DNA from 2 places in the Angustibacter aerolatus genome. Region 2 is predicted to be linked to the other one. Evidence: riboswitches for the same ligand, from Rfam matches in the RefSeq annotation. Region 2 holds a riboswitch; the other holds the start of a gene.
What was found. A riboswitch is a leader RNA that binds a small molecule or an ion and turns the genes downstream of it on or off. The one in region 2 is predicted to bind S-adenosylmethionine.
Positions count from the first base shown of each region.

Region 1: linked by a shared signal. The riboswitch ahead of ACYVI6_RS12525 (ABC transporter substrate-binding protein) and the one ahead of ACYVI6_RS17700 (aminotransferase class V-fold PLP-dependent enzyme) in region 2 are both predicted to bind S-adenosylmethionine.

Region 1 covers NZ_BAAHBM010000052.1:17,715-21,947, forward strand. The annotation lists gene ACYVI6_RS12510 (YciI family protein) at 1-297, shown strand, start outside; gene ACYVI6_RS12515 (amino acid ABC transporter ATP-binding protein) at 311-1,066, opposite strand; gene ACYVI6_RS12520 (amino acid ABC transporter permease) at 1,063-1,839, opposite strand; gene ACYVI6_RS12525 (ABC transporter substrate-binding protein) at 1,916-2,767, opposite strand; SAM riboswitch class I at 2,997-3,086, opposite strand; gene ACYVI6_RS12530 (1,4-dihydroxy-2-naphthoyl-CoA synthase) at 3,183-4,106, opposite strand; gene ACYVI6_RS12535 (o-succinylbenzoate synthase) at 4,125-4,233, shown strand, end outside.
Region 2 covers NZ_BAAHBM010000131.1:236-4,468, reverse strand. The annotation lists gene ACYVI6_RS17705 (ribose-phosphate diphosphokinase) at 1-475, shown strand, start outside; gene ACYVI6_RS17700 (aminotransferase class V-fold PLP-dependent enzyme) at 488-1,891, opposite strand; SAM riboswitch class IV at 1,929-2,040, opposite strand; gene ACYVI6_RS17695 (glycoside hydrolase family 43 protein) at 2,118-3,047, opposite strand; partial or broken gene ACYVI6_RS17690 (family 43 glycosylhydrolase) at 3,247-4,233, shown strand, end outside.

The sequences.
Region 1 (4,233 bases), on a different contig from region 2:
CCCCGCGGCCCGCTCGCGATGGCCGTGGTGCGCGAGGCGGAGGCGGCCGGCGTCCACGTCTTCAGCGGTGGCCTGGAGGAGGAGGACGGCCCGGTGTACAGCGCCGACCCCACCGGCGGCGAGGTGCTGGTCACCGACGGCCCGTACGTCGAGACCAAGGAGTTCCTCGGCGGCTTCATGATCGTCGACGTGCCGGACGACGAGACCGCCAAGCACTGGGCTGCCAAGATCGCCGAGGCCTGCGGCTGGCCGCACGAGGTGCGCCGCTTCAAGGGGCGGCCGGGCGCGACGTCCTGACGTCGGCGGGTGGTCAGAGCACGCGCGAGAGGAACCGCTGCAGCCGCTCGGTGCGCGGAGCGTCGAACAGCTGCGCCGGCTCGCCGTGCTCGACCACCACGCCGCCGTCCACGAACGCCACCTGGTCGGCGACCTCGCGGGCGAAGCCCATCTCGTGCGTCACGACGAGCATCGTCATGCCGCCGCTCGCGAGGTCGGCCATGAGGGCGAGCACGCCCTTCACCAGCTCGGGGTCGAGCGCCGACGTCGCCTCGTCGAACAGCATGACGCGCGGCTCGAGGGCGAGCGCACGGGCGATGGCGACGCGCTGCTGCTGACCGCCCGAGAGCTGTGCGGGACGGCTGGAGGCCTTGTGCCGCAACCCGACCGCGTCGAGCCGCTGCAGCGCGACGTGCTCTGCGGCGTCCGGTGAGAGCCCGCGCAGGTGGCGCAGCGCGAGCGTCACGTTGTCGAGCACCGTGCGGTGCGGGAACAGGTTGAACTGCTGGAACACCATGCCGATGCGCTTGCGGTGCTCGTCGACGTCGTCCGCGAGCACGCTGCGGCCGTCGACGAGCAGGTCGCCCGAGTCGGGCTCCAGCAGGCGGTTCACGATGCGCAGCGCCGTCGACTTGCCGGAGCCGGACGGACCGACGACGCACGTGGTGGTGCCGGCCGGCACGTGCAGGCTGACGCCGCGCAGCACCTGGTTGCGACCGAAGGCCAGGTGCACGTCGTCGAGCGTCACCGACAGCGCGTCCGTCGACGTCGCGGTGGGGGAGGTGCTCATCGGGCGGCTCCGGTCGTCGGGTCGGCGGTGAGGGCTGCGTCGTCGTCCGGTGCCTCGACGCCGTCGGCGGGACGCCCCTCGCGCAGCCGCCGGTCGACCGCGTTCACGGCGTGCGTGAGCGGCACGGTGATCACGAGGTACACGAGCCCGGCGAGGACGAGCGCCGACGCGTTGCCGGTGTTGGCGGCGTAGTCCTGGCCGATGCGGAACAGCTCGCGCTGGCTGGCGAGCAGGCCGAGGAAGTAGACCAGGCTCGAGTCCTTGATGAGCGCGATGAGCTGGTTCACCCAGGCCGGCAGCACGCGACGCACGCCCTGCGGCACGATCACCAGCCGCATCGCCTGACGGTGCGAGAACCCGAGGGCGCGGCTGGCCTCGAGCTGGCCGGCCTCGACGCTCTGGATGCCCGACCGGAAGATCTCGCCCATGTACGCCGCCGCCACCAGGCCGAGCGCCAGGATGCCGAGCGGGTACGGGTTCGGGCCCCACAGCGCGAGCCCCACGGGTGCCAGGCCGACGCCGACCAGCAGGATCGTCACGGCCACCGGCAGGCCGCGGAACAGGTCGGTGTAGACGCGCGCCGGCCAGCGCAGCCAACGGGTGCGGGCCAGTCCGGCGGTCGCGAGCAGCAGACCCAGCACGGTGCCGAGCACCGCCGACGCGATCGCCAGCACGAGCGTGTTGCGGAGCCCGACCGTGAGCATGTCGGGCAGCGCCTCGCGCATGGCGTCGAGGTCGAAGAACGTCTGCCAGACGGTGCGCAGCGTCTCCATGCGGGTCTCCCTGGTGCAGTGGCCGGGCGGCCCGCGGGTGCGGACCACCCGGCCGGGTGTCGGTGCGGTGCGTCGGTCAGGACGTCGCGGTCGCGCTCGCGGTGACCGGCGGGAACTTCACGGTGCCGCTCCCGGGCTCGAAGTCGGCCGGCACCGGGCGGCCCGGGTAGTACTGCTCCTGCAGCTTCGTCCAGGTGCCGTCGGCGATGACCTCGTCGAGACCCTTGTCCAGCGCGGCCTTCAGCTTCGTGTTGCCGCGCTTCACCGCGAACGCCGTCGGGGCGGGGCTGAGCTCGGTCGCGGCGACCACGATCTTGCCCTTGCTGTCCTTCGCCGACTTCTCGCCGATCTCGGCGGGCGCGATCCACGCGTCGGACGTCTGGGTGCGCAGCTGGTTCAGCGCCGCGTTGTAGTCGGGCACGCGCACCGGGTCGAGGTTCTGCTTCGTCGCGTAGTCGTCCTGCACGGTGCCCTGGACGACGACGACGCGCTTGCCCTGCAGCTGGTCGAAGCCCTTCACCGTCGAGCCGGCGGGCACGTCCAGACCGAAGTAGCCGAAGTCGTAGCCGTTGCCGAAGTCCACGGTCTTCTTGCGGGCCTCGGTGATGGTGATCGACGAGCTGCCGACGTCGAAGCGGCCCGCGTTCACCTGCGCCAGCAGCGCCGAGAAGTCGGTGCCGGCGAACTGCACCTTGAGCCCGACCTTCGCCGCGACCGCGGTCAGCAGGTCGTTGTCGAAGCCAGTGAACTTGCCGTCCTTCAAGTACACGTTCGGCGGCGCGTCGGTCAGCGTGCCGACGCGCAGGGTGCCGGGCTGCTGCAGGTCGTACGGGTTGCTCGCGGCCTTCGACGCCGAGGAGCCACCGCCGCAGGCGGCGAGCAGCACCGCGAGGGAGGCGGCGGTGACGGCGGGCACGAGACGGGACAAGCGCACAGGGATCTCCAGATGTGGTGTGGCAGAACGCTCTTGGCGTCCACGGGGGTTCGTCGCGGCGGGCCCGAGGCGCGCCGCAGCAGCCCCGACGCGTCAGCGCGCCGAGGCCGAGGGGGTGGTGGGTGCGGTCAGGCTCGACGGAGCCGACAGAGCATGCCGCTGGTGCGGCAGAGGTCGACGTGCCGGCGCGAGCACAGGGTGGAGCGGGGCGTCACGGGGTGGTCCTCCATCGGTCCTGGCGGTAGCACCTCACCCCGAGGGGCGGTTGCTGCGACGTCGACGAGCCAGGTCTCTCGGTCGCTCTGGATGGGCAGGTCGATCGTCGCACCCGCTCGCGCCGTCCGCCAAATCGAGACCGGGCGCCCCGGTGTGTCCCTCGACACACCCGTTGTCCTGCAAGCGTTCTGGGTCAGAAGTACCAGGGGAAGGGCGTCCAGTCGGGGTCGCGCTTCTGCAGGAAGGCGTCGCGGCCCTCGACGGCCTCGTCGGTCATGTAGGCGAGGCGGGTGGCCTCGCCGGCGAAGACCTGCTGACCCATGAGGCCGTCGTCCACCAGGTTGAAGGCGTACTTCAGCATGCGCTGCGCGGTGGGGCTCTTGCCGTTGATCTCGCGGGCCCACTGCAGCGCGGTGGCCTCGAGCTCGGCGTGGTCGGCGACCTCGTTGACGGCGCCCATGCGCTGCATGGTCTCGGCGTCGTAGGTGCGGCCCAGGAAGAAGATCTCGCGCGCGGCCTTCTGGCCGACCATGCGCGCCAGGTAGGCCGAGCCGTAGCCGGCGTCGAACGAGCCGACGTCGGCGTCGGTCTGCTTGAAGCGGGCGTGCTCGCGGCTGGCGATCGTGAGGTCGCAGACGACGTGCAGGCTGTGGCCGCCGCCGGCCGCCCACCCGTTGACGACGGCGATGACCACCTTGGGCATCGTGCGGATGAGCCGCTGCACCTCGAGCACGTGCAGGCGCCCGCCGGCCGCCTTCACCCGGGCCTCGTCGACCGTCTCGGCGGTCTCGCCGTCCGCGTACTGGTAGCCGCTGCGGCCGCGGATGCGCTGGTCGCCGCCGGAGCAGAAGGCGCGGCCGCCGTCCTTGGGGCTCGGGCCGTTGCCGGTGAGCAGCACGCACCCGACGTCGGGTGTCATGCGGGCGTGGTCGAGCGCGCGGTACAGCTCGTCGACGGTGTGCGGCCGGAAGGCGTTGCGCACCTCCGGCCGGTCGAACGCGATGCGCACGGCACCGGTGTCGACGGCGCGGTGGTAGGTGACGTCGGTGAACTCGAAGCCGGCGACCGGCGTCCACGCGGACGGGTCGAAGGTCTCGCTGACGGGCTCGTTGCGCACGTCGGCGAGGATAGGCGCGTGCAGCCCGACCTGGAGACGCTGGTGCGGACGGCGCGCGTCGTGAGCCTGCCGATGCGCGTGCGGTTCCGCGGCATCACCACGCGCGAGGCGCTGCTGCTGCGCGGCC
Region 2 (4,233 bases):
GAACACCGTCGTGGTCTCCCCCGACCTCGGCAACGCCAAGGCGGCCACCGCGTTCGCCCGGCTGCTCGACGTGCCGGTCGCCGCCGGCTCGAAGCAGCGGCTGGCCGACGACCGCGTGGTCATCGACATGATCGTCGGCGACGTCGACGGCAAGGACGTCATCGTGCTCGACGACGAGATCGCCACCGGCGGCTCGGTCGTCGAGCTGCTCGAGGCGCTGCGCTCCCGGCACGTGCGCACCGTCTCGCTGGCGTGCACCCACGGCCTGTTCACCGGCCCGGCCATCGAGCGGCTCTCGGCCCGCGACGACGTCACCGAGGTGGTCACCACCAACACCGTGCCGCAGGCCGGGCACTACGGGCTGCCGCACCTCGAGGTCCGCTCGGTCGCGCCGGTCTTCGCCGAGGCGATCAGCCGCATCCACCTCGGCGAGTCGGTGTCGAGCCTGTTCTCCGACGTCCCCACCCACGGCTAGGGCGGGCAGACCCTAGCTCTCGCAGGGACTCGCGCCCGCGGGGCCGGCGCTGTCGCCCGCCCAGGCCGGCAGCGGGCGCGGGTCGGGGCTCGGCGCCCAGCGACCCTCGGTGCGGGCGTAGGTCCACGAGGGGCCGTGCGCGACCAGCTCGGCGACGGCGGCCACCAGCCGGTCGACGTCCTCGGTGCGCGAGCCGACGCCGACGCTGGCCCGCACCGCCCCGGCGTCGAGCCCGAGGTGGGCGAGCAGCGGGTGCGCGCAGAACCGGCCGTCGCGGACGCCGATGCCGTGCTCGGCCGACAGGTACGCGGCGACCAGCCCCGCGTCGACCCCGTCGACCGTGAAGGTGACGACGCCGATCGAGGGGGCGTCGTCGGCGAAGACCCGGTGCACCTCGACGCCGTCGAGCGCGGTCAGCCCGTGCACCAGCCGCTCGCGCAGCGCCGCCTCGTGCACCTCGAGCGCCGCCTCGGGCAGCGCGCCCAGCGCCTCGCAAGCGGCGGCCAGCGCCACCGCGCCGAGCACGTTCGGGGTGCCGCCCTCGTGCCGCGCCGGGGCGCACGCCCACTGCGTCTGCTCGACGTCGACCTGCACGACGGCGCCGCCGCCGGCCAGGTGCGGTGTGCCGCGGTCGAGCCAGTCGCGCCGGCCGACCAGCGCGCCCGCGCCGTACGGCGCGTAGAGCTTGTGGCCGCTGAACGCCACGTAGTCGGCGCCGCTCTCGGTGAGGCTGATCCGGCGGTGCGGGGCGAGCTGGGCGGCGTCGACCACCACGCGGGCGCCGTGCCGGTGCGCGAGCCGCACCAGGCGGTCGACGGGCAGCTCCTCGCCGGTGACGTTCGACGCGCCGGTGACGGCGAGCAGCGCGGCCGGGCGCTCGGCCAGCACCCGCTCGAGCTCGGCGAGCGTGCCCTCCAGCGTCGGCTGCGTGGCGACGGCGCGGTGCGGTCGGGCCTGCCAGGGCAGCAGGTTCGCGTGGTGCTCGAGGTCGAGGAACACCACGTCGCCCCACGTCGGCAGACAGCCCGCGAGCAGGTTCAGCGCATCGGTGGTGTTGCGGGTCAGCACGACGACGTCGCCGGGCCGGGCGCCCACGAAGCCGCCGATCGTGCGGCGGCTCTGCTCGAGCGCCGACGTCGACACCTGCGAGGCCCAGCCGGCACCGCGGTGCACGCTCGCGTAGTACGGCAGCGCGGCGGTGACGCGCGCGGCCACCGACTCGAGGCACTGGGCGCTCGCGGCCTGGTCGAGGTTCACGTGCCGCACGGTCCGACCGTCGACGAGCGGCGCGGCCAGGTCGGCGCCGACCACCGGCAGCAGTGGCCCTGCCCCCGGCCAGTCGGACGCCGGGGCGCCGGGACGGGTAGCAGGACGGGCGACGGTGCGGGGTGTGGTCGGGCGGGCGATGGTCGACATGACGTCTCCACGACGGGTCAGGGACCCACGTGCCGCAGGTCCGCGCTTGCGCCGGCACCTCGCCGACGCCAGGTCCTCACCCGGGGCACCCCGCCGCGGAGGAGGGTTGCCGGCCAGCAAGCCGGGGCTGAACGCTGGCACTCGTGACCTACGTCAGAAGGTATCGGCAGCCCGCGCCGCCGGTCCACCCTTCGAGCCGCATCTTCTCGACCTGCGAGACGCCGGGCTAGCGCTCGAGCGTCGTCGGCCCCGTCGACGGGCCGTCCACGACCGGGCCGTCCGGCGTCCACCGGATCGGGTCGAGGCACATCCGGCGGGCCGTCTGCTCGACGTCCCACGCGTGGTAGACCATCACGTCGAGCCCGTCGGGCGTGGTGACCACGCTGTTGTGGCCGGGCCCGACGACGCCTGGCACGCTGCGCAGCAGCGGCTCCCGCGCGGTCTCGACCCAGGGCCCGTCGGGGCGGTCGGCCACAGCGTGCGCGACGCCGTACGTCGGCTCCTGCCACGACCCGCCGGAGTAGAAGAGGTGGTAGCGGCCGCCGCGGTGCACGACGAACGGCCCCTCCAGCGTGTGCCAGTCGTAGACCTTCCCGTACATCGAGCGCTGCCGCTGGTACAGCTGCCAGTCGCCGGTCGGCTCGAGCACCGCGGTCGTCGGGCCGGCGAGCCGGGTCATGCCGTCGAGCCTGGCGACGGCGAGCATGGTGCCGACCCGCTCGGTGTCGAGCACGTCGCGGGCGAAGAACAGCCACCAGTCGCCGTCGGCGTCGCGGAAGGGGTGCGGGTCGATGGCGAAGCGCTCCCCCTCGGTGAGCACGTGCCCGGTGTCGCGGTACGGGCCGACCGGGTCGTCGGCCACCGCGACCCGCACCTGGTGCCCGACGTCGCCGGTGCCGGCCGAGTAGTACATCCACCAGCGGCCCTCGGCGTGCGCGACCTCGGGCGCCCAGTAGTCGGTACCCAGCCCGGGCACCTGCTCCAGCGCCCCGCCGACGCTGCGCCAGTGCACGAGGTCGTCCGAGCGCAGCACCTCGAAGGCCCGCCCGTCGACCGTGCGCCCGGTGCCGAAGGCGACGTACCCGTCGTCGGTGCGGAGCACGAACGGGTCGGCGAGGTAGCCGTCGTGCACCGGGTTCGCGTAGCTGGTCGGCATGGTCTTGATGCTGCCACCGGCGGCCGCGGGCGCCCACCGAGCGGGCCCCGACAGGAGCGCCGACCGGGTGGTGCCCGGGCGTGCCCGCTTCGTGACCTGTCCGTGACCGAAGTCGGGTGCATGGACGGCGATCGGGTGGGTACGGGCGCAGCGCACGCGGACGACGACGTCCGCGGCACCGGGCGACGAAGGAGCCGCCATGAGGCGCAGCGCACGACCCGCAGCACGCCGGACGGCGCTGGCGGCCCTGCTCGCGACGGGCCTGGCCGTGCCCGCCGCGCAGGCCGCGACGCCCGCCGACCGGACGCAGCCGGCCACCTACCGCAACCCCGTCTCGCAGGGCTTCGCCGACACCTTCGCCGACCCCTCCCTGCTGCGCGGCAAGGACGGCTGGTGGTACGCCGTCGGCACCTCCGACCCGCTGCGCGAGGGCGAGGGCACGCCGCACCAGATCCCGATCGCCCGCTCGCGCGACCTCGTGAGCTGGACGCACGTCGGCGACGCCTTCACCGCGGCCACCCGTCCGGCCTGGGCCACCGCGGACGCCGGCCTCTGGGCGCCCGACCTGCGCTACGTCGACGGCGAGTACCGCATGTACTACGTGGTCACCGACACCACCGTCACCCCCGAGTCGGGTGACAACGCGATCGGCGTCGCGACCGCCCCGACCCCCGCGGGCCCGTGGACCGACAGCGGTGCACCGGTGGTCGCCCCGCGGCACGGCGCCGGCGGCTCGGGCGACTTCCTGTGGACGTTCGACCCGAACGTGGTGACCGACGCCGACGGCACCCAGTGGCTGATGTACGGCTCGTACTACGGCGGGATCTTCGTGGTGCGGCTGAGCGCCGACGGCCGCAGCACCGTCGGCACGGCGACGCGCATCGCGATCGACAACAAGTTCGAGGGCGCCTACGCCGTGCACCGCGGCGGGTACTGGTACCTGTTCGCCTCGACCGCCAACTGCTGCGCCGGCCCGACCACCGGGTACTCGGTGCAGGTCGGGCGCTCGCGCTCGGTGCAGGGGCCGTACGTCGACCGCGACGGCGTGCCGCTCGACACCTCGCGGGCCGGCGGCACGCCCACGCTGGTGCAGAACGGCAACCGCTGGATCGGCGCCGGGCACAACGCCGTCGTGACCGACCTGGGCGGGCAGGACTGGATCGCGTACCACGCGATCGACCGCGGC